3 regions of the Candidatus Pantoea communis genome follow, and region 3 is predicted to be linked to each of the others. Evidence: predicted binding sites of a transcription regulator. Region 3 holds the regulator's gene; each other region holds the start of a gene.

Region 1 (10,115 bases), on a different contig from region 3:
GCATTCTGCTGGTGGAAGGCGTGCTGTTAATTATGACGTCATTGTTCGAAATTTATTATTTCTCGTCGAATAATAACGGCGAAATATTGCTGCTATTGGCCTTTTTAATGGGTGTACATAACTCCACCTCGACGCAACTTTCGAACGGCCGTGTACGATCGACCCATATTACCGGCACACTAACCGATGCAGGTATCTCTATCGGTTCGGTATTTGTTGCATTATTACGCCGCGATCCCTCCAAAAACATCCGTGCCTTTAAACAGCAGCTGAATACCCATCTGGTGACCATTTTCTCCTTCCTGACCGGTGGCATTGTCGGCCTGCTAATCTTCAATGCTTTAGGCTTCGGGTCGCTGATTGGCCCCGGATTGATTTTGGTGGTGATTGCCACGCTTTCGATCATTTTCACGCTTTATAAAGTGAAGCGTCGCGGTTACGCCAAAGCGATTCCTTCTTAAGACGGAATCAGCAGTAGTCATTCTGCGATGCAGGCGATATAACAAAAGCAGGACAATCTCATCGCAGAGGACGACATGGCGCTTTCACACGAATTGATTTTAATCTACACCACCTATTTTGTTGCCACCGCCAGCCCTGGCCCGAGCAATATGGCGATCATGGGCACGGCGATGAAGAGAGGACACGGTGCCGCACTGGCGCTAGCAAGTGGTGTGATCAGCGGTTCGATGATGTGGGCGCTGCTGGCAGCCTGCGGCGTGTTAACCGTACTGGCAACCTTTGCTCAGCTCTTGATTGTGCTGAAAATCGGCGGTGGCTTATATCTGCTGTGGCTGGCCTATAAGGCGGGTAAATCGGCTTTACGCCGTCCTGATGCGAATGAATTAAGCGCCAGCGGCGACAAAGTCGCCTTTATCAGGCTGTTTCGTCAGGGTATTTTGATGCACGTTGGCAATCCTAAGGCGATTCTCACCTGGGTGGCGATCATGTCGGTGGCACTGAAACCGGATGCAGCGACTTCAACCTTACCGATGATCATCGCCGGTTGTGCCACGATCTGCGTGCTGGTGTTTTGCGGCTATGCGCTGTTGTTCTCCACTGCGGTCATGGCGGCATTTTATCGCCGTATCCGCCGTGGGCTGGATGCGCTGCTGGCGTGCTGCTTCGCCGTTGCGGGATTGAAACTGGTATTTAGCCGGAATTAAACGGGGGCGGTGCTGGCAAGCGCAGCACCGCTTGCAAATCAGGAGTTGTTTGGCGCAGCGGCCTGGGTTTCGCTAAAGGTCGGCTTCTGACGCGTCACCGAATAGACCACGTTCTTTGGGCCTTTGGTGTCGGTGGTCACATCCACCGACGCGATGGTCACCCTGCCAAATCCGAACAGCGTCTGCACGTAACCACCGACCTGGTGTTTACCTTCACTGACGCGGATCTCTTTATTCTCGCCTTTTTGCAGCAGCCCGGCATCCTGACCATCTACCGTCACGTAAACGGAAGACCCGTCATCGGTACGCGTGATCAGATGAGAAACGTTGATCACGGTCGGGCCGCTATCAAACTGGGAAGGAATGTTGTCATTCTCGATGGGCGCAGCAGCTGGAGCGTCAGCTTGCGCGGTAGCGTTGCTGTCTGCGGCGTGACGTGCACAACCGGTAAGCATGAGTGCGGCCGTCAGAGCGGCCAGAGTGAAACGCGAAAACATCGTGACGAAAAACCTTTTGCTAAATGAGAAGCGATTATTTTAGCGTGCCTCGCGGAGTGATGACAGTCACACAAATCCAGTATTTTCCGAAAACCTGTCTCCAGGTGTTTCATCTGCAGGAACACAGCACGGAATGCAAATGGGTAAAACCAGGGCACCCGCAAGGACGCCCTGCCTTATCACGCTTACCAGCTGTAGCTGACAGACGCCACAATCGAACGACCGCTGCCGTAGAAGCATGCGCTGGTGTTGCTGCATGAGGCAACATAGTGCTTGTCGGCCACGTTGTTGACGTTCAACTGCAGCGTGGTGCCACGCAGTGAGTTAGCCGCTTCGCCCAGCTCATATTTCGCCATCACGTCATACAGCGTGTAGTGCGGAACCTTGTCCTGACCGATGGAATCCGCCCAGGCGGTGCCGGTGTAACGCACACCGCTGCCGAGCGTCAGACCGTTCAGAGCACCACTCAGGAAGCTGTAGCTACCCCAGGCAGATGCGGCATGGCGCGGAATGCTGGAAGGCGTTTTGCCAACCTGCGCCGCGGTGTTGCTCTCCTTGGTTTCCGCATCGGTAAAGGTATAAGCCGCCATCACCTTAATTTCCGGAGTGATTTGCGCGTGCGCTTCCGTCTCGATCCCTTTGGACTTCACCTTACCGATCTGCTCGTTGTAACCCAGTTCGCTGTTGTAAGAGGTGATGTTTTTCTGTGTGATATCAAACGCGGAAACCGTAAACACTGCATCCCAGCCCACAGGTTGATACTTGATACCGATTTCCGTCTGCTCGCCGGTGGTCGGTGCGAACGGATCGCTACCCGGCGCACCGGTGCTCAGATTGGGTTCGAACGAGGTGCTGTAGCTGATATACGGCGACAGGCCATTATCGAAGGCATACAACAGACCGGCACGGCCGGTGAACTTGCTGTCATTTTGCTGGGTGGTGGTGTTCTCAATGCGGTCCTGCGTGCGCACTTCTGACCAGTCCTGGCGACCGGACAGCAGCAGATTCCATTGATTCCATTCCAGCTGATCCTGCAAATACACGCCAACCTGATCGAGCTTTTTGCGCGTGCTGGTGTTCAACGCCAGATCGCTCTCATTGATCGTCACACTGGTTGGATTCGCCCAGTCGAGAATGTACTGGTCACCGCTGTCGCGCCACAGTTTGTTGTCGACATCGCTCCATTTGTAATCCAGCCCGCCCAGCACGGTATGCGCAACGTTGCCAGTATCGAACGTTGCTTTCACCTGGTTATCAATGCCCAGTTCTTTGGACTTGATTTTGTCATGCTGCGGACGACGGTTGATCTGATGGTCACTGCCATCCACATCGAAGGTATAGACCAGGTATTTGTACGACTCATCCATGTTGCTGTAACGCATATTCTGCGTGAAGCTGATGTTATCGTTAAAGTTATGCTCGAAGATGTAGCCAACAGAAGTCTGCTCGCGTTTCGCTTCGTTAAAGCTCGGGTCGCTGACGTTGAAATCGTAAGGAATGTAGCCCGCGCTGGTGTTAAACAGCGTGCCGTTGGCAGGCAGGAAGTTACGATATCCGGCCTTTGGCTCGTTCTGGTACATGGTCAGTAGGGTAAAACTGGTGTCCGCGTTTGGCAGCCAGGTCAGCGCCGGGGCAATGGCCATGCGCTCCTGTTTGTTATCTTTCACGAACTCATGTTTGGTGCTGGCAATACCGTTGAGACGATAAAACAGCGTGTTGTCGTCATTCAGTTTGCCGCCGAAATCAAACGCCGCTTCGCCCAGATGCTGATTACCGGTGCTGAGCTGAACTTTATGAATGCTCTGCGCGGTTGGGCGCTTGCTGGTCATCGCGATGACACCGCCGGGGTTAACCTGGCCGTACAACACCGATGCCGGGCCATGAATCATCTCCACACGCTCCAGCAACCATGGGTCGATCTGTCCTGCCGCGCCAGCCTGGCCGGATAAGCCATAGCTCAAGCCATCGAGGAATTTCGGTGCATAGCGGAAACCACGCGCGATGATCTCATCGTTACGGTTCGAGTTGCCACGGTAGTTGGTCAGCACGCCGCTAGTGTAGCTCAGAGCATCCGCTACCGACGGCGCTGCCTGATCGTCCATCTGCTCACGCGTAATCACCGAAATCGATTGCGGGGTTTTACGCAGTGGGGTCGAGGTTTTCGTTCCAGCAGCGCTCTCTTTCGCCACATAGCCTTGCAGCGGAGACGTCACGCTTTCACGCGTATCTGCATTCACGGTGATGGTTTCTTCCGCCGCGACGCTGAAAGTAGCAGGCGCCACCAGCAGAATTGAGGCCAGTGACAGGTGAAGACGGGAGAATCTGAACGGAAGTGCCACAGCAGGTATTGCTAAATTTTTTGCTTTAACGGACATAGTTGCCATCTCTATTTCAAACTGCCTTGTCGATGAAATAATCCGTCCATTCCCCTTCACCCAACGGCGAAAGCTGTAACGGATTGAAATATAACTTCCTCTGATAAAACTCGGCCCTGAATCCCCCTTAAAAGCCTATTTCATAATAATCATCTGAAAATAGGGGATTTATTCGGCGCAAAAATAATATTGCAAATGTAAATCGTTATCAATAGCATTTGCATTACGTTTGTTAATGTAAAGTCTTTGAAGAAAATGTGGAGAGAGATTGCAGGATGTTTCTCAGTAACTCAGAACAAATGACGCAAATCTGGTTGCCCACTGGAACAGTTACCCAGTGGTTACAACAGGACGATCTCGGCAGCCATCGCTGGTGGGAACAGCTTCATCAGGCGGGTACGCCGGTGATTGAGCATGAGGCAGATGGCGAAACGCGCATGCATTTTTTCTGGCGCGATCCAGAAGGCCGTTCCGAGTTATCGTCTACCAAAAAGGTGTATATCGATATAAACGGCGTCACCGATCATCACAGCCAGGCGCCTGAATCCCTTGTTCGCGTCGGCAACAGTGATGTCTGGCATTGGTCGACGCAGATCGAATCTGACTGGCGTGGCAGCTATAGCCTGATCCCGGTGACCGCTGAGCATTTGCCCCCGCTGTTCTGCGGCAGTGACGAAACCTGCCGGGTGCTGCAACGCAAATGGTGGATTTCGCTGATGCCACTGGCGATCCCCGACATGCTTAATCCTTCGCCCCCGTTTCTTAGCAGCCGCCGTTTTGCGCTGAGTAATGCGCATATGCCCGACGCGCCGGATCAATCTGCCTGGCAACAGTTGGATGCCGGATTGGCCGACACCTGGCCAGATGGCCTGCAAACTTTGCAGTGGCACAGCGATCTGCTCAACGTCACGCGTCACGTCTGGCTTTACACCACCGGACAGACTGCGCAACCGGATCAGCGCCCGCTGGCGATTCTGCTGGATGGGCAGAATTGGGTATACGGGCAGCCGATTTTCAGCGCCCTCGATCAGAGCACCGCAGCAGGTGAACTGCCGCCTGCCTGCTGGTTATTTATCGACGTGATCGATAGCCAGCATCGCGAGATTGAGCTGCCCTGCAACGAAACCTTCTGGCAGGCGGTGCAACAGGAGCTGTTGCCGCTGGCCCGTCAGCATGCCGCGTTCAGCCATGATGCCAGCCGCACGCTGGTGGCCGGTCAAAGTTACGGTGGCCTCGCGGCGCTCTATGCTGGCCTGCATTGGCCTGAGCGTTTTGGCCGCATTCTCACGCAATCCGGCTCGTTCTGGTGGCCGCACCTGCAATACATCCGCGATTACGCTAACCGTGAACGGCACGCTCCGGGTCTGCTGTTGCAGCGCTTACAGGACAACGCCCTGCCCGCTGGCAAGTTGAAGATTTTTCAGGAAGTCGGCGATCGCGAGCAGGACATGTTGTTCGTGAATCAACAAATACGTCCCGCACTCGAAGCCGCTGGACATGAACTGTTTTTCCGCTGCTACGCCGGAGGGCACGACGCGCTGTGCTGGCGTGGCGGCTTGATCGACGGCTGCCACTGGCTGCTGGCCGATCTTCTCTCTGACCCAACCTCAAAAGGTAACCACCATGTCTGAACAACTAAATCCGTTTGATAACGACGCGCTCGATTTTTTGGTGCTGATCAACGCGCGTCAGCAATACAGCCTGTGGCCCGCATTTGCTCAGGTGCCTGCGGGCTGGCAAAACGTGGCGGGTCCGCTGCCGCGTGCCGCAGCGATTGAGTACATCGAAACACACTGGCAGGACATGCGACCAGCGACGCAACAGACGTCGTCCAGCGCACATTAATTTTTCGCTTTTTAACTTTTCCTTTTTCGATTTTTTTAGACGGGAACATTCCTTTGGCATCGTTAATCACGCATTCACCGGCGTATCCTTTGGTGGCGGCTCAGCCCGGCATCTGGATCGCTGACGCTATTGCGCAGCAGCGCAATCAATTTACCGTGGCGCACTACAGCTTGCTACACGGCGACATCAACCGCGCCGCCCTGGACAGCGCCATCCGCCAGACCATGGCGGAAGCCGATACCGTGCAGGCACGCTTTGGCCTCGATGAAAACGGGAATCCCGCGCAATGGTTTGGCGCGCAGGCACTGGTGCTGCCGGAGTGGCATGACTTCAGCCAGCGCGCGGATGCCACCGGTCAGGCGCATAAACTGATGCAGGCCGATCTGCGCGCCGAACTGGCGGCCGACGGTGATAAGCCGCTGTATCGCCACGTGTTAATGCGCGTGGGTGATGGCAGCTGGTGGTGGTATCAGCGGTATCACCATCTGCTGGTTGATGGCTTCAGTTTCGAAGCGCTGACGCAGCGCGTGGCGGCCATCTATGCCGAACTGTGCCGTGGCGACGAACCCTCGCTTTCACCCTTCACGCCGTTTAGCGAGGTGATTGATGAGTATCAGCAGTGGCAGGCATCCCCGGCTTTTTCCCGTTCCGCCAGCCACTGGCAGACCTATGCGGCTGACCTGCCCGAAACTTTAACGCTCTCCAGTGAAAGCGTAACGGATGCTGGCGATCGTCCGATCAGCTGCCACGTCGCGCTGCCGGAGTTGGCAACGTTGCGCCAGCATGCTGCGTTCCAGGATTGCAGCGAAGGCGATATTGTCAGTGCCCTGCTGGTGGCTTATCTGGCGCGCATTAGCGACAACTCGCGCTTAGCGATTGGCTTTCCGTTTATGCGCCGCATGGGCTCGGCGGCACTGACGGCGTTGGGGCCGGTGGTCAACGTGCTGCCGCTGATCTTCGACATCCCTCATCACACTGATTTAGCCGCGCTGGTGCAGCAGGTACAGACGGAAATCCGCAAAGCACGCCGTCATCAGCGCTATGAAGCAGAGCAACTGCGTCGCGATCTGGGTTTGGTCGGCGGCAGCCAACAGCTTTATGGGCCGGTGATCAACGTCAAGGTCTACCATGATGATCTGCGATTCGATGGCATTCCGGCGGCGACCCACACCTTAGCCATGGGCCCGGTCGACGATATCGAGTTTGAAGTGGGCTTCCGTGATGGCGCATTGCAGTTAACGCTGGTGGCTAACCCGACGCGCTACGACGCGCAAATGTTACAGCGTCACGCTAATCGCATTCGTCATCTGCTCACGCAGTTCGCTGCACAACCCGAAGCCACTCTGGATACGCTTTCGATCATTGCTCCGGACGAACAGGCTGATTTACAGCGCTGGTCCACTGGCCCGAAAATCACCCCGCCAGCGGGGGCAACCACCATCGTGGATATGCTGCTGCAACGCACGGCACAAAGCGCTGACCTGACGGCAGTCGTCTGCGGCACACAGTCACTGACGTATCGCCAGCTGACCGACCGCGCCATGCAACTGGCACATGCCTTGATGGCGCGTGGCTTACAAGCAGACGACGTGGTGGCGATTGGTATTCCGCGCTCGGTGGATTCGCTGGTCGCCATCTTTGGTGTGCTGGCGAGCGGCGCGGCCTACATGCCGCTAGACCTCGACTATCCACGTGAACGTCTGGCACTGATGTGCGACGATGCGCAACCCGCATTATTGCTGACTCACTCCACGACACTGGCGCAGATGCCGGCCCTTCCCGCGCTGTGCATTGATCAGCTGGAGAGCGAACTGGCGGCACAGCCGACCAGCGTACCGAGCACCCTGCTGTGCGGCGACGATCTTGCCTATATGATTTACACCTCCGGATCCACCGGCCGGCCAAAAGGCGTGATGAGCACACATCAGGGATTGCTGAATCTGTTCCTGTCACATCGCGAACATCTGTTTGGACCGGCGATTGACCGCTTCCACGCCAGCAACCCGCGCCGCATGCGCGCCGGTCATACCGCGTCGTTCTCATTCGACTCTTCGTGGGAACCGCTGTTCTGCATGCTGATGGGCTGCGAGCTGAATATCTTCGACGAAGAACTACGTCGCGATGCCTGGGGTTTGATTCAGCAGATGAACGCGGTGCCGGTCGATCTGCTGGACATCACGCCGTCATTCTTCTCTCAGATGATCGACAGCGGATTACTGGAAGCGGAAAACCACCGCCCTGCGTTTGTCATGATTGGCGGTGAAGCGGCCACGCCGACGTTGTGGAAACTGATGCAGCAACAGCAGCAGATGGAAATCCACAATTACTACGGCCCGTCTGAGTACACCATTGATACCCTCGGTGCCAGCGTGCTGGCTTCCCCGCAGCCGGTGATTGGTCGCCCGATGGGCAACAGCCAGGTTTATCTGCTCGACAGCCAGTTGCGTCCGGTGCCGATTGGCTGCACCGGCGAACTCTATATTTCCGGAACCGGCATCGCGCGCGGGTATCTGCGCCGCCCGGATCTGACAGCCGCCCGCTTTGTGGCTAACCCCTTCCGCGAAGGCGAGGTGATGTATCGCAGCGGCGATGTGATGCGCTGGCGTCAGGATGGTCAACTGGCGTTTATCGGACGCGTGGATCATCAGATCAAAGTGCGCGGTTTCCGCGTCGAACTCGGTGAAATCGAAAACGCGCTGGTGGCACTGCCCGAAGTCAGTACCGCAGTGGTGATTGCCGAAGTGATGGGCGCCACTCACCGTCTGATTGGCTACTGCTCGGTGCAGGATGATGCTCTGCGCGCCGATCCGCAGATCAGCGCCCGCTTACTGGCCCAGCTCAGCACCCAGTTGCCCGACTATATGCTGCCAGCCGTGCTGATGGTGCTGGATGATCTGCCGCTGAATGTGAATGGCAAAATCGACCGCCAGGCGCTGCCGAAACCACAGCAGGCTCAGCAACAGCAAAGCCGCGCGGCTCGCACCCCACAAGAAACGTTGATTTGTCAGGCGATGGCGAGCCTGCTCGGGCTGGAAAGCGTCGGCGCAGAAGATGATTTCTTCTCGCTGGGTGGTGACAGCATCTCGGCGATGGGCCTTAGCACCGCCGCCCGCCGTGCCGGATACCTGCTGCGCCCACGTGACATTTTTGCCGAACGCACCGCCGCACGTATGGCGCAAGATCTCGCCCCGCTAACGCAACACACTCAACATGCTCGCGTGTCGCAACAAGGCGCGATTGGTGGTCTGCCGATTCTGCACTGGTTCCATGCGCAGGCGGGGATCAACGCGCGCTTCGCTCACGGCGTGCTGCTATCGGTGCCACCTGAGCTGCAACTTTCGCAGCTGGAACAATTGATTGAGCAGCTCGCCAGCGCGCATCCGGCGCTCAACGCTTTCACGCGTAATACACTGTTGGTGGTGGGCGAACCGCTGCCTGCGCGTCCTGCACGTTGTCGTGTTATCGAAGTGCAAGCGCGTGACCAGGCCGCAGACCAGGCCTTCCGTGAGGATGCAGCACGCCTTGATCCGGCAGCAGGATCGTTGCTACAGGCGACCCTGCTTCAGACACAAGGCACAAGCTGCGGATTGGTGTTAACGTTGCACCATCTGGTGGTGGATGGCGTGTCGTGGCGCGTGTTGCTGGATGAACTGCAACAAGCCGGTGATGCACTGCTAAGCGGTGCACCGATCACCTTGCCCGCCGAAGAGACCTCGCTGCATGACTGGTCTGCTACGCTGCTGGCTAACTTGGCATCACGCCCCAGCGAAATGCCGTTCTGGCAACGCATGCTGGAACAGCCGCTGCCGGCGCTGGGTGAGCGCGCCTTAACGGGTAACGAGCGTGTCTTGCATCAGCGCACCCTGCTGGATGTGGCCACCAGCTCTGCCTTGCTGAATACCCTGCCGCAGCAGTTCCGTGCCACCAGCGAAGAGTTACTGCTGACGCTGCTCTCACTGGCGCTGAGCAGCATGAACGGCAGTGCGTTACAACGCGTGACGCTGGAGTCACACGGCCGTGCCGAGTTGCACGATCATCAGGATCTGGCGCGCACGGTGGGCTGGCTGACAGCGGAGTTTCCACTGCTGCTCGCCCTGCCTGCTTCGGCCGACCTCAATGACAGCGTGCGCGCGGTGAAATCCGCGCTGCGTGCCGTGCCGGATCGCGGTATCGGTTACGGCCAACTGCGCTGGCTGGATGCCCACCGTGGCATTACATTGGCGAAACTGGCC
Region 2 (10,115 bases), on a different contig from region 3:
GTCACCTACTCGCTCCAGCAATGCGTTCAGCACTGCCTCTTCACGAAAGTCGCCCTGTAAAAAATCGACACCGACAATCGGGTCCATAGGAAGCAAGTCACAGGCAATAATACGACCATTCGATCCAATCTGTTGTACCGCATATTGCGACCAACCACCGGGCGCAGCACCCAGATCTACCACTGTCATGCCGGGTTTGAAAAGCTTGTCACCCTGCTGAATTTCGTCCAGTTTAAACCAGGCGCGCGAACGCAACCCCTTTTTCTGTGCCTGCAACACATATTTATCGCTAAAGTGTTCCTGTAGCCAGCGACTGGAACTGGCCGAACGCTTTTTACCCGTCATAATTTTTCCAATTAAATCTTCATCGTAGCGATAAATCAGTACGCAATGAGTCGCGTTGATTTGGCGATATACCCGAGATGGCGGTAGAATGAACCGTTTTCAATCCCTGAGTAAGTAAAAAATACGATGAATCTGAGTACCAAACAAAAACAGCACCTGAAAGGCCTTGCCCATCCACTGAAGCCCGTTGTTATGCTGGGCGGTAATGGCTTGACCGAAGGCGTGCTCGCCGAAATCGAACTGGCGCTCGAGCATCACGAATTGATCAAGGTGAAAATTGCCTCTGAAGATCGTGAAACCAAGCAGCTGATCGTTGACGCTATCGTACGTGAAACAAAAGCTTGTAACGTACAGGTCATCGGCAACACGCTGGTGCTGTATCGCCCTGCAAAAGAGCGCAAAATTACTCTGCCACGTTAATTAAGCCCTAAAGGCTGCCATGACGGGCAGAGAAAGTGCCATGCTCCTGCATGGGATAAAAGGCCGCTATGCGGCCTTTTTCCTTTCTTTACAATATGCGGCTACACATTTCAAAGCGTAGCAATATCTTAAAGGTATTCCACCTTTAACACTTCATATTCCACATCGCCGCCCGGTGTCTTCACAATCGCAACGTCGTCTGCTTCTTTTCCAATCAAACCACGCGCCATCGGCGAGTTCACTGAAATCAGGTTTTGTTTGAAGTCAGCTTCATCATCACCCACGATGCGATAAGTGAATTCTTCGTCCGTATCCACATTCAAAATGGTCACGGTAGCACCAAAAATCACGCGGCCGGTTTTGGGCATCGTCGTGATATCAATCACCTGAGCGTTGGAGAGTTTGGCTTCAATCTCCTGAATACGGCCTTCGCAAAAACCCTGTTCTTCACGGGCAGCGTGGTATTCGGCATTTTCTTTTAGATCGCCATGCTCACGGGCTTCGGCAATAGAGGCGATGATGCGCGGACGCTTCACGGTTTTCAGTTCGTTCAGCTCTTCACGCAGGCTCTCAGCGCCTTTCAACGTCATCGGAATCTGATTCATTTTGGCTCCTCGTCATCTATCCTGGTTAACGGCGTCATCCTGACCGGTGACAGCAGAAAACAGCTTCTGCGGCGCGTTACCTCTTTTCACAAGCAAAAGAAGCCTGACCCGGAAAGCTTTCCGGGTCAGGTTCGGTTTTGCATTTTGATACGTATTTTACCCCAGAGTTCCCTGTGGGTCATCGTTTACTTTGCACCGCCTCGGGACGTAGTATTGACGCCTTCACCCGTCAGTTACCGCGAGATTATGCGATTTTCACGACTTGTTACCGGATTAACCTGTGCGTTTATGCTGCAGGCACAAGCAGCCCCCGTTGAAGAATACATGCAGTATTTGCCAGACGGCGCAAACCTGGCGCTGATGGTACAAAAAGTGGGCGCATCAACCCCGATAATCGACTATCACGGCAAACAGATGGCATTGCCGGCCAGTACCATGAAGGTGATTACCGCGCTGGCGGCCCTGCTGGAACTCGGTCCGGACTTCCGTTTTCAAACCACGATGGAAACCAAGGGTGCAGTCAGCGATGGCACGCTCAATGGCGACTTAGTGGCGCGCTTTGGTGGCGATCCGACGCTGAGCCGTCAGGATCTGCGCAACATGGTGGCGGCCCTGAAAAAGCAGGGCATTACGCATATCAAAGGCAATCTGGTGATCGACACGTCCGTGTTCGCCAGCCACGATATGGCACCCGGCTGGCCGTGGAATGACCTGACGCAGTGCTTCAGCGCCCCGCCTGGGGCGGCCATTGTCGACAAAAACTGCTTTTCAGTCTCGCTCTATAGCGCCACCACGCCGGGCGAAAACGCCTTTGTGCGCATTGCGTCCTATTATCCGGCACATATGTTCAGTCAGGTGCGTACCATTGGCCGCAACAGTGGTGATGGGCAATATTGCGAACTGGATGTAGTGCCAGGCGAACTGAACCGCTACACGCTGACCGGCTGCATGCGCCAACGCGCCGAACCCTTGCCGCTGGCGTTTGCGGTGCAGGACGGTGCCGCCTGGGCGGGCGAAATCCTCAAGGCCGAACTGCGTGCCGCGGATATCGATTACAGCGGCCATTTAGTGCGTCAGACGCAGGTTACCTCACCGGGAACCGTGCTCGCCTCGACGCAATCCGCGCCGCTGCACAATCTGCTGCACACCATGCTGAAGAAATCGGACAACATGATTGCGGATACGGTGTTCCGCACCATTGGCCATCACTATTTCAACGTACCCGGCACGTTCCGCGCCGGTTCTGATGCGGTACGCCGCATACTGCGTGAAAAAGCGGGCGTCGATCTCGGCAACAGCATTCAGGTCGATGGTTCAGGCCTGTCGCGTCACGATTTGATTGCGCCAGATACCATGATGCAGGTACTGCAATACATCGCGAAAAATGACTCAACGTTAAATTACATCTCTATGCTGCCGCTGGCAGGATACGATGGCACGTTGCAATATCGTGGTGGCCTGCATGAAGCCGGATTAGATGGCAAAGTGTCAGCAAAAACCGGTTCGCTGCAGGGCGTTTATAATCTGGCTGGATTTATTACCACTTCCAGCGGTGCACGTGTCGCCTTTGTGCAGTATCTTTCTGGTTATGCGGTGCCGCCTGAAGATCAGAAAACGCGGCGCATTCCTCTGGTACGCTTTGAAAGCCGCCTCTACTCGGATATCAACAAAAACAACTAATGAAATTGCTGATCGTTGAAGATGACGCGCTGTTGCAATCGGGCCTGGCTCAGGCCCTTAGCGCACAAGGATATGCTGTTGACTGCGCGAGTACTGCTGCAGAGAGTAATGCTTTCTTACGCAGTGGGCAGTACAGCCTGATCGTTCTGGATCTCGGTTTACCGGATCGCGATGGTGCCACGTTGCTGCGTCAGTGGCGGCGCGATGGCATCAACGTACCGGTGTTGATCCTGACGGCGCGTGATGCACTGGAGGATCGCGTGGATGGCCTGGATGCCGGTGCCGACGATTATCTGGTCAAACCCTTCGCGCTGGTAGAACTGCAGGCACGCGTGCGTGCACTGATTCGTCGTTTTCAGGGCCACAGCGATAATTTGCTGCAACAAGGTGATCTCACCCTCAATCTCAGTTCGCAGCAGGTTTTGCTGGAAGAGCGTCCACTGGAAATTACCCCAAAAGAGTTCGCACTGCTGACGCGCTTGTTAATGCGCGTCGGTCAGAACGTCCATCGCGAAACGCTGCAGCAGGATCTCTACAGCTGGAATGACGATCCTGGATCCAATACGCTGGAAGTTCACATACACAATCTGCGCCGTAAGCTCGGAAAAGATCGTATCAAAACCGTGCGTGGCGTGGGCTACCGCCTGGAAGTGCGCGAATGAATAGTATGCGTCAGCGGTTACTGATTATGCTGGCGCTGATTCTCCTCACCTGCCAGGTGATGAGCGCCATCTGGTTATGGCATGAGAGTCGCGAACAGATCAGTTTCCTGGTCAACGAAACGCTGTCTGCTCAGGCGCGTAACGACCGCGTCGAGAATGAGATCCGTGAAGCCATCGCTTCACTGCTGTTGCCTTCACTGGTGATGATCGCTCTGACGCTGCTGCTGTCATTCTGGGCGATTAACTGGATCATTCGTCCATTACGATCCCTGCAGGATAGCCTCGCCCATCGCTCCGCCGATAATCTCACCCCGCTGCCGGTTTATTCAGAAATGGATGAAATCGTAGCCGTGACCACCTCCATTAATCAGCTATTTTCGCGGCTCGACCACACGCTACAACAGGAACGCCTCTTCACCGCCGATGCCGCGCATGAATTGCGTACCCCTTTGGCCGGTTTACGTCTGCACCTTGAGCTGCTGCACCAGCAGAACGTGCCGCAGAGTGAGATGCTGATTGAACGTATCGACCAGTTGATGCACACCGTGGAGCAACTACTGATGCTGTCGCGAGCCGGCCAGGCGCTGGCAGGCGGTCACTATCAGCAGTTGCTGTGGCAAAAAAACATCATGCAGCCGCTGCAGCCGGAAATGGCCGAACTTTATGCACAGCGACAGCAAACACTGCAGTGGCCGAACGGCAAAGATATTCCGCAACAGGGTGAAGCCGTGTTGCTGCGCCTGATGCTGCGTAATCTGCTGGAAAACGCCTCACGCTACAGCCCGGAAGGCAGTGAAGTGAAGGTGAAAATGCAGCAGGACAAGCAGCAGGTGATTATCGAGGTGTGGGATCAGGGGCCGGGCATTGAGGCCGATGCGGCAGAAGAACTGACGCAAGCCTTCCGCCGTCGCGATCAGCGCTACGGTGGCAGCGGATTAGGTCTGAACATTGTGCTGCGCATTGTGCAGATGCACCGTGGCAGGCTGGAGCTGGTCAACCGTAAAGATAGCAGCGGGCTGATTGCCCGCTGCTATTTACCGCATCAACTGCTTTAGAAGTGAGTGTTGAGGCTCATGTAGTAAGTACGGCCTGATTCGTTATAAGTATTGGCACCCGCACCGTACAGGTAGGCACCTGTTGTGGCGTTACCGGTGGTTTGCGCATTACCTTCGCGGAAGTGACGCTTATCAAACAGGTTGTCGATACCCAGGGTGACGCTGGCGTACTTATTCACATCATAAGTCCCGCTCAGGCCAATGATAGAGTAAGGACTCACTCTTTCGGCCGCGCTTCCCGTCACCGGTTGACCTTTGTAGTCATACTTTTTCGGTGTTTGCGTGCCGTACCAGGTCAGGGTGGTTTGCAGCGACAGATCCTGCGTTGCCTGCCAGCTCAGCGTCGAGTTCAGAGTGTATTCCGGGATGATCGACAGACGATCGCCGGTTTCCTTGTTCTTACTCTGCAGCATGTAGGTGAAGTTGTTGTTCCAGCTCACGCTATCCGAGAACGGCACATTCACCGTACCTTCCAGCCCTTCCACCACCGCTTTCGGTACGTTTTCCCACTTGTAGATATCCGTGGTGCCGTTTGAGGCTTTACCGACGGCTGCGTAACCCGCTTCAATCTTGTTGCGGTAATCGTTACGGAACCAGGTCAGACCCGCCTGATAGCCTTCGTGTTTCCACTCCAGTCCAATCTCTTTATTGAAACTGTTCTCGGCTTTCAGGTCGGGATTACCCTGCAGATAACAGGCGCCGGTGCTGGCAGCACAGCCCTGACCGTTGCTGTACAGCAGATAGTTAGGGTTGGTCTGATACAGGCTTGGCGCTTTATAAGCCAGGCCCGCCCCCATCTTCAGTGTGAAGTCATCACCCAAACCTTGCGACAGGTTCAGAGACGGGCTCCAGTTGTTACCCACAATCGAGTGATGATCGAAACGCAGACTCGGCGTCAGCATGGTGCTGTCGGTCAGCTCCATATTGTCTTCAGCGAACAGCGAGAAAATTTCTGCCTGTGAATACGGGCTACGACCGGTATTCGACACGCCAGGTACAGAACCGTAGTTAGCCGCCTGAGTGGTTGAAGAGGGATCCTTCATGCTCTGCTGGTTCCATTCGGCGCCCAGCGTTGCCGTCTGATTAATCAGCCACTCAAACGGAATGCTCACTTCGCTGTGCAGTAAAATATCGTCTAACTGAATGGTGTTGAAACCATCGTTAGAGAAGATACCTTCTGTACCGCCCGCCAGACCTTCATTGATACGAGTATTACGGGTTTTCTCGTAGCGCGCATAGGTATTGGTGCTGACACCGTTATCCCAGGCACCGGTCCATTTCAACGAGATATTCTGGCGATACAGGCGGTTAGTTTCATCGCCATAGAGGCTTTTTACCAGCGCACTGGTGTTGGTGTTCTGCGTATCGCCTGCGTAAAGATTGCCTTGACGGCTGTAGCCCGCTTGCAACTCCAGGGTTTGCATCGGAGCAAACGCCCAGCTCAGTAACGCATTGATATCTTTATTGACCGAGCCTTCACGACCAGAAGGATAACTGCCCGCATACGTACCGGTACGCGCTGCCGCATGGCCTTCGTTGATGTCATAAGCATCGGCCTGGGTTTTCGCTAAGCCACCGTACAAGCGGAAGTTGAAGTCATCACCCAGCGGCCCTTCGAGGCTAAAGTTAGTGCGTTTGGTCGCGCCTTCCGATTTGTGTTCCGGCGCATTGAAGTAGGTATTCCACGAACCGTGCCACTGCTGATCGGTATATTTCCTGGTGATAATGTTAACCACACCGCCTGCTGCGCCGTTACCGTAACGCACCGCGGCCGGGCCACGAATCACATCAATGCGTTCGATCATTTCTGGCGGCACCCAGTTGGTATCACCGCGCGTATCACGCTCACCACGCCAGCCCAGACGTACGGAGTTGCGGCTGGTGATCGGCATACCATCCACCATAATCAGGGTGTTTTCCGGGCCCATGCCGCGAATATCGATCTGGCGATTGTTACCGCGCTGGCCACTGGTGGAGTTACCGGTCAGGTTAACGCCCGGCATGGTGCGAATAATTTCAGAGACATCACGTGCAGGCGGATGCTTTTTAATTTCATCTGCAGTGATGGTGGAAACGCCGGGGGCCTGCAGGTTTTGCTGCTGGGCGGTCACCATCAACGTGCCGCCGTTCATCGATTCGGCGTCGGTAGTGGATTGGCTGCTGGTCGTCTTGCTGGAAGTGTCTGCTGCCCAGGCGCTGCCTGAGAGCAGTGAGGCGCTCAGCCCCAGTTCAATCAAAATAGCTAATGATAATCGTGAGTAACGCGTCATTGTTTTTCATTCCTGGATGGCCAGTAAAATGCCGTTGGATTCTTAACTGGCGAGCCGGTGAGAATATCCCTGTCCTTATCGCGCCCAGTTCCAGACCTGGCAGTGCCATCCGTTGCGTAACCTTCCAGGAAGGAAAGAGTCAGGCGGAACGAGCGTGCTCTTTTGAGCGGAAACACCCTATTGCAAATGCAAATAGTTATCAATAGTATTAATTATTAATCTTATGTAAATCTTTCCCTACACAGTGACTGGCAGCCCCTATGACCTGGCGAAATGATGTAACCGGTAGCGAAGCCTGGTGGCAGGAGCAACAAACTCAGGGTATTCCACGAATTGACCCTCAGCAGGATGGCACCTGCCTGGTGACCTTCTTCTGGCGCGATCCCCAAGGCAGCGAAAAAACGTCAGCGATTCAGCGTGTATGGATCAACATCACTGGCGTGACCGATCACCACCAGAAACGTCCACCGCAGTCATTGGTGCGCGTAACGGGTACCGATGTGTGGTACTGGCAAACTGCGCTGCCATCAAACTGGCGCGGCAGCTACTGCCTGATGCCCGATGAGCAGGCAACCGACTTTAGCGGTGAAGCGGACATGTATGCCTTGCGAAACTGGTGGCGTGACAAATTCCCCACGGCGAAGGCCGATCCCCTGAATACACTGCGCGGCTGGGCCGGTGGGCGTGGCATGGGCGTTTCGCCGCTGCATCTCCCGCAGGCCCCTGACCAGCAAATCTGGCAAGCCGTGGATGATGGCAGCGCATCGGCTGTTTCTTTGCAACAATATCAGTGGGATAGCGCGTTACTAAGTAACAGTCGCAAAGTGTGGATTTATGCCACCGGCGAATCCGATAACGCGCAACGTCCACTGGCCATTCTGCTGGATGGGCAGTTCTGGGCGAATCAAATGCCGATTGCCGGGCCATTGCAGCAACTTACTGACGCAGGGAAACTCCCACCTGCCGTTTATCTGTTTATTGACATCATCGATCGTGAACACCGTAGTCGTGAACTGCCCTGTAATCCGCAGTTCTGGCAAGCCGTGCAGCAGGAGTTACTGCCGCAGGTGGCGCAATGGGCACCCTATCGCCAACAGGCAGATAGCACGCTGGTGGCTGGACAAAGTTTCGGCGGGCTGGCATCGGTGTTTGCCGCGCTGCATTTCCCGGAGACGTTTGGCAATGCGCTGAGCCTCTCTGGATCATTCTGGTGGCCCGAACGTGGCAACCCATACGGCTGGCTGTTGCAGGCGCTGGATAGCGGACTGGCTCCGAAACAGCCGCTGCGTTTCTGGCTGGAGGCGGGTAAACGTGAAGGCCTGATTCTGCAAGCCAATCAACAATTAGAACAAAAACTTACCGCTGCCGGCTATCAGGTGAATTACCTTCCGGTGGAGGGCGGCCATGACGCGCTATGCTGGCGCGGTGGTCTGCTCGACGGTCTGCAAGCCCTGTGGCGCAATCCGACTTAACTTCATTACGCAGGACGCAAACCGGAGCACAGATGTCTGAATCTCTGATGAACAAAACCATGACCGACCAACACACCTTGCCCTTAGTGGCAGCCCAGCCCGGCATCTGGATTGCCGACCAGCTGACCCAGCACCACAATGCATATGCGGTAGCGCACTTTGTCGAATTGTCCGGCGCCATCGACACAGACCTGCTGGCGCAGGCTATCGTGGCTGGCATGCAGGAAGCCGATACGCTGAATATGGCGTTTGCCGAAGTCGAGGGCGAAGCACTGCAGTGGCTGCAACCGCAGACGTTCAGTGCGCCAAACATCATTGATTTGCGCGCTGAACCCGATGCGGCCACCAAAGCCCGCGCGTTAATGCGTGAAGACATGAACGGTGATTTACGCGTACTGAGCGGTGCACCTTTATGGCATCACACGCTGTATCGCATTGGCGATCAGCACTGGTTCTGGTATCAGCGTTATCACCATTTAGTGGTGGATGGTTTCAGCTTTACCGCCATCACTCGCCGTATTGCTAACCTTTACACTGCCGCCGTACAGCAGCAAGAGGCCGAGCCAACCCCGTTCATCCCGTTTAGCGAAGTCGTCGAAGAGTACCAGCGTTATCAGGAATCCTCTTCATTCACGCGCGATGGTGATTTCTGGCGCGAGAAAGGCGCAGTGCTGCCCTCACCGGCTTCGCTGTCACCGCTGCCACTGGCTGGACAAAGCGCGACCACCGATCTGCTGCGCCACAGCGTGACGCTTGACCGCAGCACCTTCCAGACCCTGGTGAATCAGCATCCACAATCCAGCGCTGCTGACCTGGCCTTTGCGCTGGTGGCGCTGTGGCTGGCGCGACTCAGCGGACAAAATGATTTCGCCGCTGGATTCATCTTTATGCGCCGCATCGGATCCGCCGCGCTGTGTGCCACCGGTCCGGTGATCAACGTGCTGCCGATGGCCGTGCATTACGATCCCACCCAGCCGCTGAGTGCGCTGGCTGCCCAGCTGGCAGGTGAAGTGAAGAAAATGCGTCGCCACCAGCGTTATGACGCGGAACAGGTACAGCGCGATCTCGGACGTTTGGGCGATGGTGACCCGCTGTACGGTCCGGTGATCAACCTGAAGATGTTTGACTATAAACTCGATTTTGCTGGCGTTGAAGGCATAACCCATCAGCTGGCATCAGGCCCGGTGCGCGATCTGGAAATCGCTATCTACATTAGCGAACAGGGTGAACTAACGCTGGAGTTGCTGGCGAATGCGGAGCGCTATAGCGAATCGACGCTGATTCGCCACGCCAGCCGTTTTGCTTTGCTGCTGGATCAGCTGGCGGAGCAACCACAGCGTGCGTTGGGTGAACTGGATCTGCTAACCACAGAAGAGCACGTACAAATTGCCGGTATCAACCAGACCGCGCACCCTGTTCCGGCAGAAACGCTGGCCTCACTGTTGGCGCAACAGGCCGCGCGTACGCCTGATGCCCCGGCGCTGGCTGATGCGACGCACCAGTTAAGCTACCGTGAGATGCAGCAGCAGTTGTATGCTCTGGCAGCGGATCTCAGTGCAGCGGGCGTCCAGCGCGGCGATATCGTCGCAGTGGCATTGCCGCGTTC
Region 3 (10,115 bases):
CAGCATGACGGGCAAGGCAAGTATGCCGACCAATACCGCCAGAAAACGGCGCAACACGATTTTATAGAGTGGATATGCCTGATACATGATTGCCTCCTGGGGTAATTTTTGCGTTGAAATGTGATCTGCCTCAGATATTACGCCTGGTTGTGTAATTTTACTACTCATCCGACCACTAATTTTGGTCTTTTTTTGTGCTTTACGGCTTAAGCTGAAAGTAAGTTACATAATTGTAAACGTAGGGATCTCGCAAGGTTACAAACATCATGACGGACGCGGTGACCAATTCTTGATAAAGTGCCGTGTTAACTTTACCTGTGGCAGGAGTCAGCGTGACGACCATCTTGATTGTTGAAGATGAAAAAGAGATTCGCCGTTTCGTGCGCCTGGCGCTGGAAAGCGAAGGTCTGAAAATTGTGGAAGCGGAGCAATTACAGCGCGGGCTGATTGAAGCAGCGACACGAAAGCCGGATTTAGTGATCCTCGATCTTGGGCTGCCGGATGGTGACGGCAACGACTTTATCCGTGAAGTGCGCCAGTGGAGCAGCATGCCGGTGATTGTGCTGTCTGCGCGCAGTGATGAGCAGGACAAAATCGATGCACTGGATGCCGGTGCAGATGATTATCTGACTAAGCCGTTTGGTATCGGCGAGTTACTGGCCCGCGTGCGCGTGGCGTTACGTCGCCATCAAAGCAGCCAGCCTGAGCCGATCGTGAAATTTGGGGAAGTGAGTGTCGATCTGGCTGCGCGCCGCGTGCTGCGTAACGAACAGGAAATTCACCTGACGCCCACCGAGTTTCGCCTGCTGAGTTTGTTGCTGAACAATGCCGGAAAAGTGCTGACGCAGCGTCAGTTGCTGAATCAGGTGTGGGGGCCGAATGCGGTGGAGCACAGCCACTATCTGCGCATTTATATGGGACATCTTCGTCAGAAGCTGGAAAGCAATCCCACCCAACCCAGCCATCTGCTGACCGAAACCGGTATCGGCTATCGGTTTATGCCATAAAAAAACGACCCATGTTGTCACGTGGGTCGTTCCATGGAAAACGCGTGAAAAGGCGCACATAGCGCGCCTCGACGTTTAATTACGCGTTTTTCAGCACTTCGCTAACAATCTCTACCGCTTCTTTCTCGATCTGCTGGCGATGCTCAGCGCCAAGGAAGCTTTCACAGTAGATTTTGTAAGCGTCTTCCGTGCCTGACGGACGCGCAGCAAACCAACCGTTTTCGGTCATCACTTTCAGACCACCGATTGACGCGCCGTTGCCCGGTGCAGCGGTCAGACGTGCAGTAATCGGATCGCCCGCCAGCGTGTCAGCACTCACCATTTCCGGCGAAAGCTTAGACAGTGCCGCTTTTTGCGCTGAGGTCGCCGGCGCCTGCAGACGGTTATAGCTTGGCGCGCCGAAGCGTGCTGCCAGTTCGTCATAGTGCTGCTGCGGGTTCTTGCCGGTCACCGCAGTGATTTCGGCTGCCAGCAGGCACAGGATGATACCGTCTTTATCGGTCGACCAGGCTGAGCCATCGAAGCGCAGGAAGGAAGCACCCGCGCTCTCTTCTCCGCCGAAACCGAAGCTGCCATCAAACAGGCCATCAACAAACCATTTGAAGCCGACAGGCACTTCAACCAGCTTGCGACCGATGTCGTTGACCACGCGGTCAATCATCGCGCTGGAGACCAGGGTTTTACCCACCGCCACATCTTTGCCCCACTGCGGGCGATGCTGGAACAGGTAGTTGATCGCTACAGCCAGATAATGGTTCGGGTTCATCAGGCCAGCAGGCGTGACGATGCCGTGACGGTCGTAATCCGGGTCGTTACCGAACGCCAGATCGAACTTATCTTTGTACGCCAGCAGACCCGCCATCGCGCACTCAGACGAACAGTCCATACGCACCACGCCATCTTTATCCAGATGCATGAAACGGAAGGTCTGATCGACCGCATCATTAACAATGGTCAGATCCAACTTATAGTGCTCAGCAATACGCTGCCAGTAAGCGATACCGGAGCCACCTAATGGATCAACGCCGATTTTCAGGCCCGCTTTCTGGATTGCCGGGAAGTCAATGACTTCAGCCAGACCTTCAACATAGGGCTGAATCAGATCCTGCTCAACGATATGGCCGCTTGCCCAGGCCTGATCCAGCGGCAGACGTTTCACGTCTTTCAGTTCGCCTTTGATCAGCTGGTTAGCGCGATCTTCCACCACCTTGGTGACGTTGGTATCAGCCGGACCGCCGTTTGGCGGGTTGTACTTGATGCCACCATCTTCTGGCGGGTTGTGTGAAGGCGTGATGACGATACCGTCCGCCTGCGCGCCACCGCGTTTGTTGTGTTCCAGAATGGCGTTGGAGATCGCCGGCGTTGGCGTGTAGCCATTATCCTGCTGCACGATCACATCTACACCGTTCGCCGCCAGCACTTCCAGCACCGACAGAATCGCCGGCTCAGACAGTGCGTGAGTATCTTTACCCACATAGCACGGACCGGTGATGCCATTCTTTTTGCGCTCTTCTGCGATGGCTTGCGCAATCGCCAGAATGTGCACTTCATTGAAGCTTTGGCGTCCCGCGCTGCCGCGGTGGCCAGAAGTGCCAAATTTCACCGCATGGTCCGGGTTAGCCGCATCGGGCTTCAGGACGTAATACTGCGAGGTTAATTGTGCAACGTTAATCAAATCGCTCTGCTGGGCAGGCTGCCCGGCACGGGGGTGATTGGCCATTGGCGCTTCTCCCTGACGCTTCAGTTTAAATGGTGCCGCGAACTTTCTCTGTCAGTTCCTGAGGGAACTGCATCGCCAGCATGATGTGTTCCACCATGCTGCATTTGCGGCCTGTATTGGTATTGGTGATCACCCAGTACGGTGTGCCAGGAACGTGCTTCGGCTTAGTATGGGTGCCATTTTGCAGCAGCGTATGCTCGTCACCCGCAAAATAGACGCGAGTGCGGCCCTGCAGCGAGGCAGTCGCATCAGCAAAGGCTGCTGGATCAAGACGATAGAGCGTTGACAGTACCAGCATAAAGCGATTAACCGCCTTATTCTGCTCAGCATACTGATCAGAGAGCAGCAGTTCACGCACGGCGCGTACGCGATCCTGAGGACGCGCTTCGCTGCGCACTGGCTGCGCTTCCTTGACCGAAGCCGAAGCCGCAGCGACAGGTGCAGTCGGTGCGGTCTGGCCCGCGGTAAACTTCAGCATGCGGCGCAAAATATCCGAGGCGCTTTCACCAATGTGCTGCGTGTGGCTGGCAATATAACGGTAGAGTTCTTCGTCAACTTCAATCGTTTTCATCTTATTCCGTACAATTCTGGCAAATGACAGAACCACGCTTTATTGCAACGGCCTTAGCAAAATCGAGCTGTGCAAAACGTGAGCGGGCTCTAACATAAGGATTATAAAGTTAAATCCGTGGCAGCCGATAGCGCTGGCGTCGTTTCAGGGCAAAAGTCGGAATATGCCCTAATGCCTGGCCGGCTGGCTCCTGGACAGGTGAATCCATGATACCCTAAGCCAAGGTCACAACCGTAAGAACTTTAGCCATGATTTTGAACGCCCGTCTGCAAACTGAACAATCTCCCCCTGAAGCGTCCCCGATTCTGTTAATTCATGGCCTGTTTGGCAGCCTGGATAACCTTGGCGTGCTGGCACGCGGCGTACGGGATGCTCGCCCCACGTTACAAGTGGACGTACGCAACCATGGTTTATCTGAGCGCAGTGAGGTGATGAATTATCACGCCATGGCGCAAGATATCGTTGAGACGCTGGATGCACACCAGATTGAACGCGCTGGCGTGATAGGCCACTCGATGGGCGGTAAGATCGCCATGGCACTGAGTGCCGTGGCCCCCGAACGTATTGAGAAGATGGTGCTGATCGATATCGCGCCCGTGGATTACCAAACCCGCCGCCACGATGAAATCTTTGCCGGTATTCGCGCCGTCACCGCCGCGGGTGTGACGCGTCGCAGTGAAGCGGCCGAGGTGATGCGCCAACATGTCGCCGAAGAGGGGGTGATTCAGTTTATCCTCAAGTCCTTTGTCGAGGGCGAATGGCGCTTTAACGTGCCGGTGTTGTGGGACAACTACACCACGATTTCTGGCTGGGAAGAAGTTCCCGCCTGGCCACATCCCGCATTGTTTATTCGCGGTGGCGATTCTCCTTACCTCGACAATCAGCACCGCGATGCACTGCTGCGTCAGTTCCCGCAGGCACACGCACACGTGATTAGCGGGGCCGGTCATTGGGTCCATGCCGAAAAACCTGATGCGGTTTTGCGCGCAGTTCGTCGTTTTTTTAACCTGTAAAAGCAAAAGCTTGCCGTATGCGGTTTAGGGTTGGCGTCGCGGATGGCGCTGGAGTATGATGTCGCGCTAAAAATTTGCCGCGGATGATTTTTTCGCCGCGGTCGGGCCGATAATGTATAAATCGCGCAGCGCCTTTCCGCCGTTCGCGCCCACTCAGTTTCACTAATCATGGCAAAAGAACAGACTGACCGTACCACGCTTGATCTTTTTGCAGACGAGCGGCGTCCTGGTCGACCCAAAACCAGCCTGCTGACACGTGACGAACAGTTGCGTATCAACAAACGTAACCAGCTCAAGCGCGATAAAGTGCGAGGGCTGCGTCGTGTTGAGCTGAAAATGTCCAGCGAAGCGGTTGACGCCCTGAACACGCTGGCCGAGCAACAAAACATCAGCCGCAGCGAATTGATTGAACAAATGCTGCTGGCGCAACTCAAACTGTCTTAGCGCGCTGACCGCACGCAGGAACACAAAGTTCAGGCTTTACTCGTTCCGCCCTTTTCAACGGTCTGCTATCATTCGCTAACATGTGCAGTCAATTGACTTACTTTCACAATCAGGCTTTAAGAGGTTACTTAACCCATGGCAATCGTAGGCATTTTCTTCGGCAGCGATACCGGCAACACTGAAAACATTGCAAAAATGATCCAGAAACAACTGGGTAAAGATGTCGCCGAAGTGCATGACATTGCTAAGAGCACTAAAGAAGATCTCGCAGCGTTCGACATCCTGCTGCTGGGCATTCCTACCTGGTATTACGGCGAAGCACAGTGTGACTGGGATGACTTCTTCCCTACGCTGGAAGAGATCGACTTTAATGGCAAACTGGTGGCGCTGTTTGGTTGTGGCGACCAGGAAGACTACGCAGAATATTTCTGTGATGCGATGGGCACGATTCGCGACATCATTGAACCAAACGGCGCGGTGATTGTGGGCCACTGGCCGACTGAGGGCTATCATTTTGAAGCCTCAAAAGGTCTGGCCGATGACAAACACTTCCTCGGCCTGGCGATTGACGAAGATCGTCAACCTGAGCTGACCAACGAACGTGTTGATGCCTGGGTGAAACAGATTTTTGATGAGCTGCAGTTAAAAGAGATCATCGAAGCCTGATGCCTCGCCTCCCCAATGTGAGCGCTGGCTCACATTGGGACAAAGGAATTTCCTATAAAAATAATAGCTACGGTTTTTTAACTTTTCCCCGCAAATCTGTAGAATACCCGCAATGGTCATCCGCTTATTCCTCTGATTGTTGACTGAGGCTGAGTGAAATGGAAACCCAAACCACACCGTTCCGCGCTGACGTAGGCGATGTTTATCCTTACGACTTTTGTTGATTTGCGCGATACCCCGGTTTTCATTTCACTGCTTGAGTTCTATAATGAGACGCAAATGAGAATACGTGTGACCTAAACATTCAAGGCCCCTGCGCCGTAAGTGACATGCAAAGTAACAGGACAATATCCGAATGACTGACAACAACTCCGCATTGAAGAAGGCTGGCCTGAAAGTCACTCTGCCAAGATTGAAAATTTTGGAAGTGCTTCAGGGACCGGGCCCCGAGTCCCATCACGTCAGTGCGGAAGATTTGTATAAGCGCCTGATCGATATGGGCGAAGAGATTGGCCTGGCAACGGTATATCGCGTTCTTAACCAGTTTGATGACGCGGGTATCGTCACCCGTCATAACTTCGAAGGCGGCAAATCCGTATTCGAACTGACTCAGCAGCATCACCATGACCACTTGATCTGCCTGGATTGTGGCAAAGTGATCGAATTCAGCGATGAATCAATCGAAACGCGTCAGCGTGAGATTGCCACTCGCCATGGCATTAAACTCAGTAACCACAGCCTGTACTTGTACGGCCACTGTGCACTGGGAGACTGCCGCGAAGACGAGACGCTCCACGATAAGTAATTGAGTGTGCTATGCAATATAAAAAAACCGGTGCTGGTCACCGGTTTTTTTATGCCTGTTATCAAGCGATAAAGGTCTCGTGGAGGTAGCGCCAGCGAGGAATGGTGGTGCTGCAATCCAGCACAGCCAAAGAGATGCGCGTTTGATGGGTGCCGTTCAACATCTGCAGTTCACGATACTGAATCGTCACTTCCTGGCTCTGTTGAGAAATGATGGCATGCTCACTGGTGGCAATGCGCAGCCCTTCCCGCTGACCGTGCAGTTTGCGAAACAGCACTTCGGTCTCATTCAGATCCAGTTGCTTACCCAGCGGCGTCACCATTTTGAAATCCGGGTGAAAGTGTGACAAAAGCAGTTCCATGCTGTCATCACTGCCTTCTACCTGGTTAAAAACACGTTCAATAAGCTGATGTAATACCACCACACTATGCTTAGCTTCCAGGGCGAGACTTGTCATTTTTTTTCCTTTGATAACCCGCAGAGCTCTATTTAGAGCGCATAGCCTACCTGAAATACAATTTTTCACACTCGCAAATGGGTTAATTTTGCTAAAGTCAGAATTGTCGCAAAATAGACAACAAGCTCAGCTTGCCGCCTTCAGCATAATTGATTGCCCGTGGCGAATTACAGGCAATAAAAAAGGGCGATTGCTCGCCCTTTCATGATCATATTGTGCAATCGACGAAAGATATTACTCGCCAATCTTCGCGAAGGTATCGCGCAGTCCAACCGTGCGGTTAAACACCAATTTACCCGGCTGTGAGTAGACACTATCGGCACAGAAATAACCTTCACGTTCAAACTGATAAGCTGCGGTAGTGGCCGCTTCACGCAAACCAGACTCCACGAAGCCCTGTTTGATCTCCAGCGAGTTCGGGTTAATGGTGGTGAGGAAATCCTCAGCCGCCGCGGGGTTTGGCACGCTGAACAGACGGTCGTAAAGACGGAACTCAGCTGGCAGTCCATGAATGGCGGAAACCCAGTGGATCACACCTTTCACTTTGCGACCATCCGCCGGATCCTTGCTCAGGGTGTCAACATCACAAGTGGCATAGATGCAGGTAATGTTACCCTCTTCGTCTTTCGCCACACGCTCAGCACGAATCACATAAGCATTGCGCAGACGCACTTCTTTGCCCAGAACCAAACGTTTGTACTGTTTGTTGGCTTCTTCACGGAAGTCAGCGCGATCGATCCACACTTCACGGCTGAACGACACTTCACGCGTGCCCATCTCCGGCTTGTTTGGATGATTAGGCATGGTCAGCGTTTCTTCGTGGCCGGCGGGCAGGTTTTCGATCACCACTTTCAACGGGTCAAGTACCGCCATCGCGCGTGGTGCGTTCTCATTGAGATCGTCACGAATACAGGATTCCAGCGACGCCATCTCAACGATATTGTCCTGTTTAGTCACGCCGATGCGGCGGCAGAATTCACGAATCGAGGCCGCGCTGTAACCACGACGGCGCAGACCTGAAACGGTCAGCATGCGGGGATCATCCCAGCCTTCCACCACTTTCTCGGTGACCAACTGCGTCAGCTTGCGCTTCGACATCACCGCGTATTCCAGATTCAGCCGCGAGAATTCGTACTGGCGCGGATGCTGCGGAATGGTGATGTTGTCCAGCACCCAATCGTAAAGGCGACGGTTGTCCTGGAACTCCAGCGTACACAATGAGTGGGTAATGCCTTCGATCGCATCCGAAATGCAGTGCGTGAAGTCGTACATCGGGTAGATGCACCACTTGCTGCCGGTCTGATGGTGATCGGCAAACTTAATACGGTACAGCACCGGATCGCGCATCACAATGAAGCTGGATGCCATGTCGATTTTGGCACGCAGACAAGCTTTACCTTCCTCGAAACCGCCATCACGCATTTTCTGGAACAGCGCAAGGTTCTCTTCCACGCTGCGGTCGCGGTACGGGCTGTTTTTACCCGGCGCAGTCAGGGTGCCGCGATATTCACGGATCTCTTCAGCAGACAACTCATCAACGTAAGCCAGACCTTTATTGATCAGCTCAACGGCGTAGTTAAACAGTTGGTCGAAATAGTCTGAGGAGTAACGAATGTTGCCGCTCCACTCAAAGCCCAGCCATTGCACGTCACGCTTGATGGATTCAACGAACTCCAGGTCTTCTTTCACCGGGTTAGTATCGTCAAAACGCAGGTTGCACTGTCCTTGATAATCTTGGGCGATACCAAAGTTCAGGCAGATAGATTTCGCATGGCCAATATGCAGATAACCATTGGGCTCAGGCGGGAAACGGGTATGCACACTGCTGTGCTTACCGCTCGCCAAGTCTTCGTCGATGATCTGACGAATAAAGTTCGTTGGGCGGGCTTCAGCCTCACTCATCTCAAAATCCTCAAAACAATAGCGGGTGATTTGTACCACGAAGTAACGGAGTATGATCCACAAAGCGCAGGAGGGAAACAACCGTTTGTTGGTCGTTTTAAAACAAAAAAGGCAGGAATTGCTTCCTGCCTTCTGGCTAAATCACAAGGACTTAGTTTTTCACTTCATACAACGGTGTCACACCTGCAACCACTGAACCGCTGGCCAGCAGATTCAGTCCGGCGAAATCATCGCTGTTGCTGACCACCACCGGGCTAATCATTGAGCGCGCGTTGGCGTTGAGGAAGTCCAGATCCATCTCCAGAATCGGCTGACCGGCAGTGACGGTTGCTCCCTCTTCTACCAGACGTGTGAAGCCTTTTCCTTCCAGCGCCACGGTGTCCAGGCCCATGTGCACCACGATCTCAACGCCGTTAGCGGCTTCCAGACAGAACGCATGGTTGGTGTTAAAGATTTTCACCACGGTACCGGCAATCGGTGCCACCACGGTTTTGTCGGTTGGCTTGATTGCCAGACCATCGCCCACCGCTTTGCTGGCGAACGCCTCATCCGGCACCGCGTCGAGCGCGACAATCTCACCGGTCACCGGTGCCACCAGCGTAGCAATCACCGCTTTTTCGGTGTTCAGCACGGCTTGAGGTTTTGCCGCAACAGGCGCTGCTGCTGCAGGAGCGGAAGCCGCAGCAACCGGGCCTTTGCTCAATACCGTTTTCATTGCGGAGGCGATGCTTTCAGCCTGCGTGCCGACAATCACCTGCACGCTCTGCTTGTTCAAACGAATCACACCAGACGCACCCAAACGTTTCGCCACGCCTTCATTCACCTGGGCTGAGTCTTTGACGTTCAGACGCAGACGAGTAATGCAGGCATCGATGTTGGTCAGGTTGTCTGAACCGCCGATGGCGGCAATGTAGCGGCGTGCCAGTGATTCGGTCTGGCTTTCACCGTTACCGCTGTGATCAACGTTGACGTCGTAGCCGTCAGTTTCATCGCCCGCAGACAATTCACGACCCGGTGTCATCAGATTGAATTTCTGAATAGTGAAACGGAATACCACATAGTAGATGGCGAAGAACACCAGGCCTTGTGGGATCAGCATCCACCAATTCACCGCCAGCGGGTTACGCGTTGACAGCACCATATCCACTAAGCCGGCACTGAAGCCGAAGCCAGCAATCCAGTGCATGCTCGCGGCGATAAATACGGAGATACCGGTCAATACCGCATGGATCACATACAACACCGGTGCCACGAACATGAAGGAGAATTCCAGCGGTTCAGTGATCCCCGTGAAGAAGGCCGCGAAGGCTGCCGCCAGCATGATACCGCCGACTTTCGCGCGGTTTTCTGGACGTGCGCAGTGGAAGATAGCCAATGCTGCACCCGGCAAGCCAAACATCATGATCGGGAAGAAGCCCGCCTGATAGCGACCGGTGATGCCCGGGATACCCGTGCCATTCGCGATTGATTGTGCACCGCCAAGGAACTTAGGAATATCGTTAATGCCTGCCACGTCAAACCAGAATACGG

Evidence for each region. Region 3 encodes Fur, which represses iron uptake genes when iron is present. Its sites were predicted from a motif close to ATAATAATGAGAACNACTATCAA; they were not measured.
Region 1: fes (enterochelin esterase) is a predicted target of Fur. The motif match lies at 4,234-4,256, and genes of this name have one in related genera.
Region 2: fes (enterochelin esterase) is a predicted target of Fur. The motif match lies at 7,224-7,246, and genes of this name have one in related genera.

What each region holds. Positions count from the first base shown of each region.
Region 1 covers NZ_VWXC01000003.1:198,641-208,755, reverse strand. Annotated here, with positions in the region: gene F3J37_RS06905 (YoaK family protein) at 1-461, shown strand, start outside; gene F3J37_RS06900 (LysE family translocator) at 537-1,166, shown strand; gene F3J37_RS06895 (hypothetical protein) at 1,205-1,663, opposite strand; gene F3J37_RS06890 (TonB-dependent siderophore receptor) at 1,849-4,038, opposite strand; gene fes (enterochelin esterase) at 4,314-5,669, shown strand; gene F3J37_RS06880 (MbtH family protein) at 5,662-5,883, shown strand; gene F3J37_RS06875 (non-ribosomal peptide synthetase) at 5,937-10,115, shown strand, end outside.
Region 2 covers NZ_VWXC01000028.1:42,166-52,280, reverse strand. Annotated here, with positions in the region: gene rlmE (23S rRNA (uridine(2552)-2'-O)-methyltransferase RlmE) at 1-345, opposite strand, end outside; gene yhbY (ribosome assembly RNA-binding protein YhbY) at 472-765, shown strand; gene greA (transcription elongation factor GreA) at 894-1,370, opposite strand; gene dacB (serine-type D-Ala-D-Ala carboxypeptidase) at 1,617-3,050, shown strand; gene pmrA (two-component system response regulator PmrA) at 3,050-3,712, shown strand; gene pmrB (two-component system sensor histidine kinase PmrB) at 3,709-4,767, shown strand; gene F3J37_RS25240 (TonB-dependent siderophore receptor) at 4,764-7,037, opposite strand; gene fes (enterochelin esterase) at 7,298-8,509, shown strand; gene F3J37_RS25230 (enterobactin synthase subunit F) at 8,542-10,115, shown strand, end outside.
Region 3 covers NZ_VWXC01000005.1:63,055-73,169, reverse strand. Annotated here, with positions in the region: gene F3J37_RS08870 (YbfA family protein) at 1-87, opposite strand, end outside; gene kdpE (two-component system response regulator KdpE) at 333-1,007, shown strand; gene pgm (phosphoglucomutase (alpha-D-glucose-1,6-bisphosphate-dependent)) at 1,087-2,727, opposite strand; gene seqA (replication initiation negative regulator SeqA) at 2,753-3,298, opposite strand; gene ybfF (esterase) at 3,547-4,311, shown strand; gene ybfE (LexA regulated protein) at 4,480-4,755, shown strand; gene fldA (flavodoxin FldA) at 4,891-5,421, shown strand; gene fur (ferric iron uptake transcriptional regulator) at 5,777-6,226, shown strand; gene F3J37_RS08830 (hypothetical protein) at 6,288-6,683, opposite strand; gene glnS (glutamine--tRNA ligase) at 6,918-8,585, opposite strand; gene nagE (N-acetylglucosamine-specific PTS transporter subunit IIBC) at 8,737-10,115, opposite strand, start outside.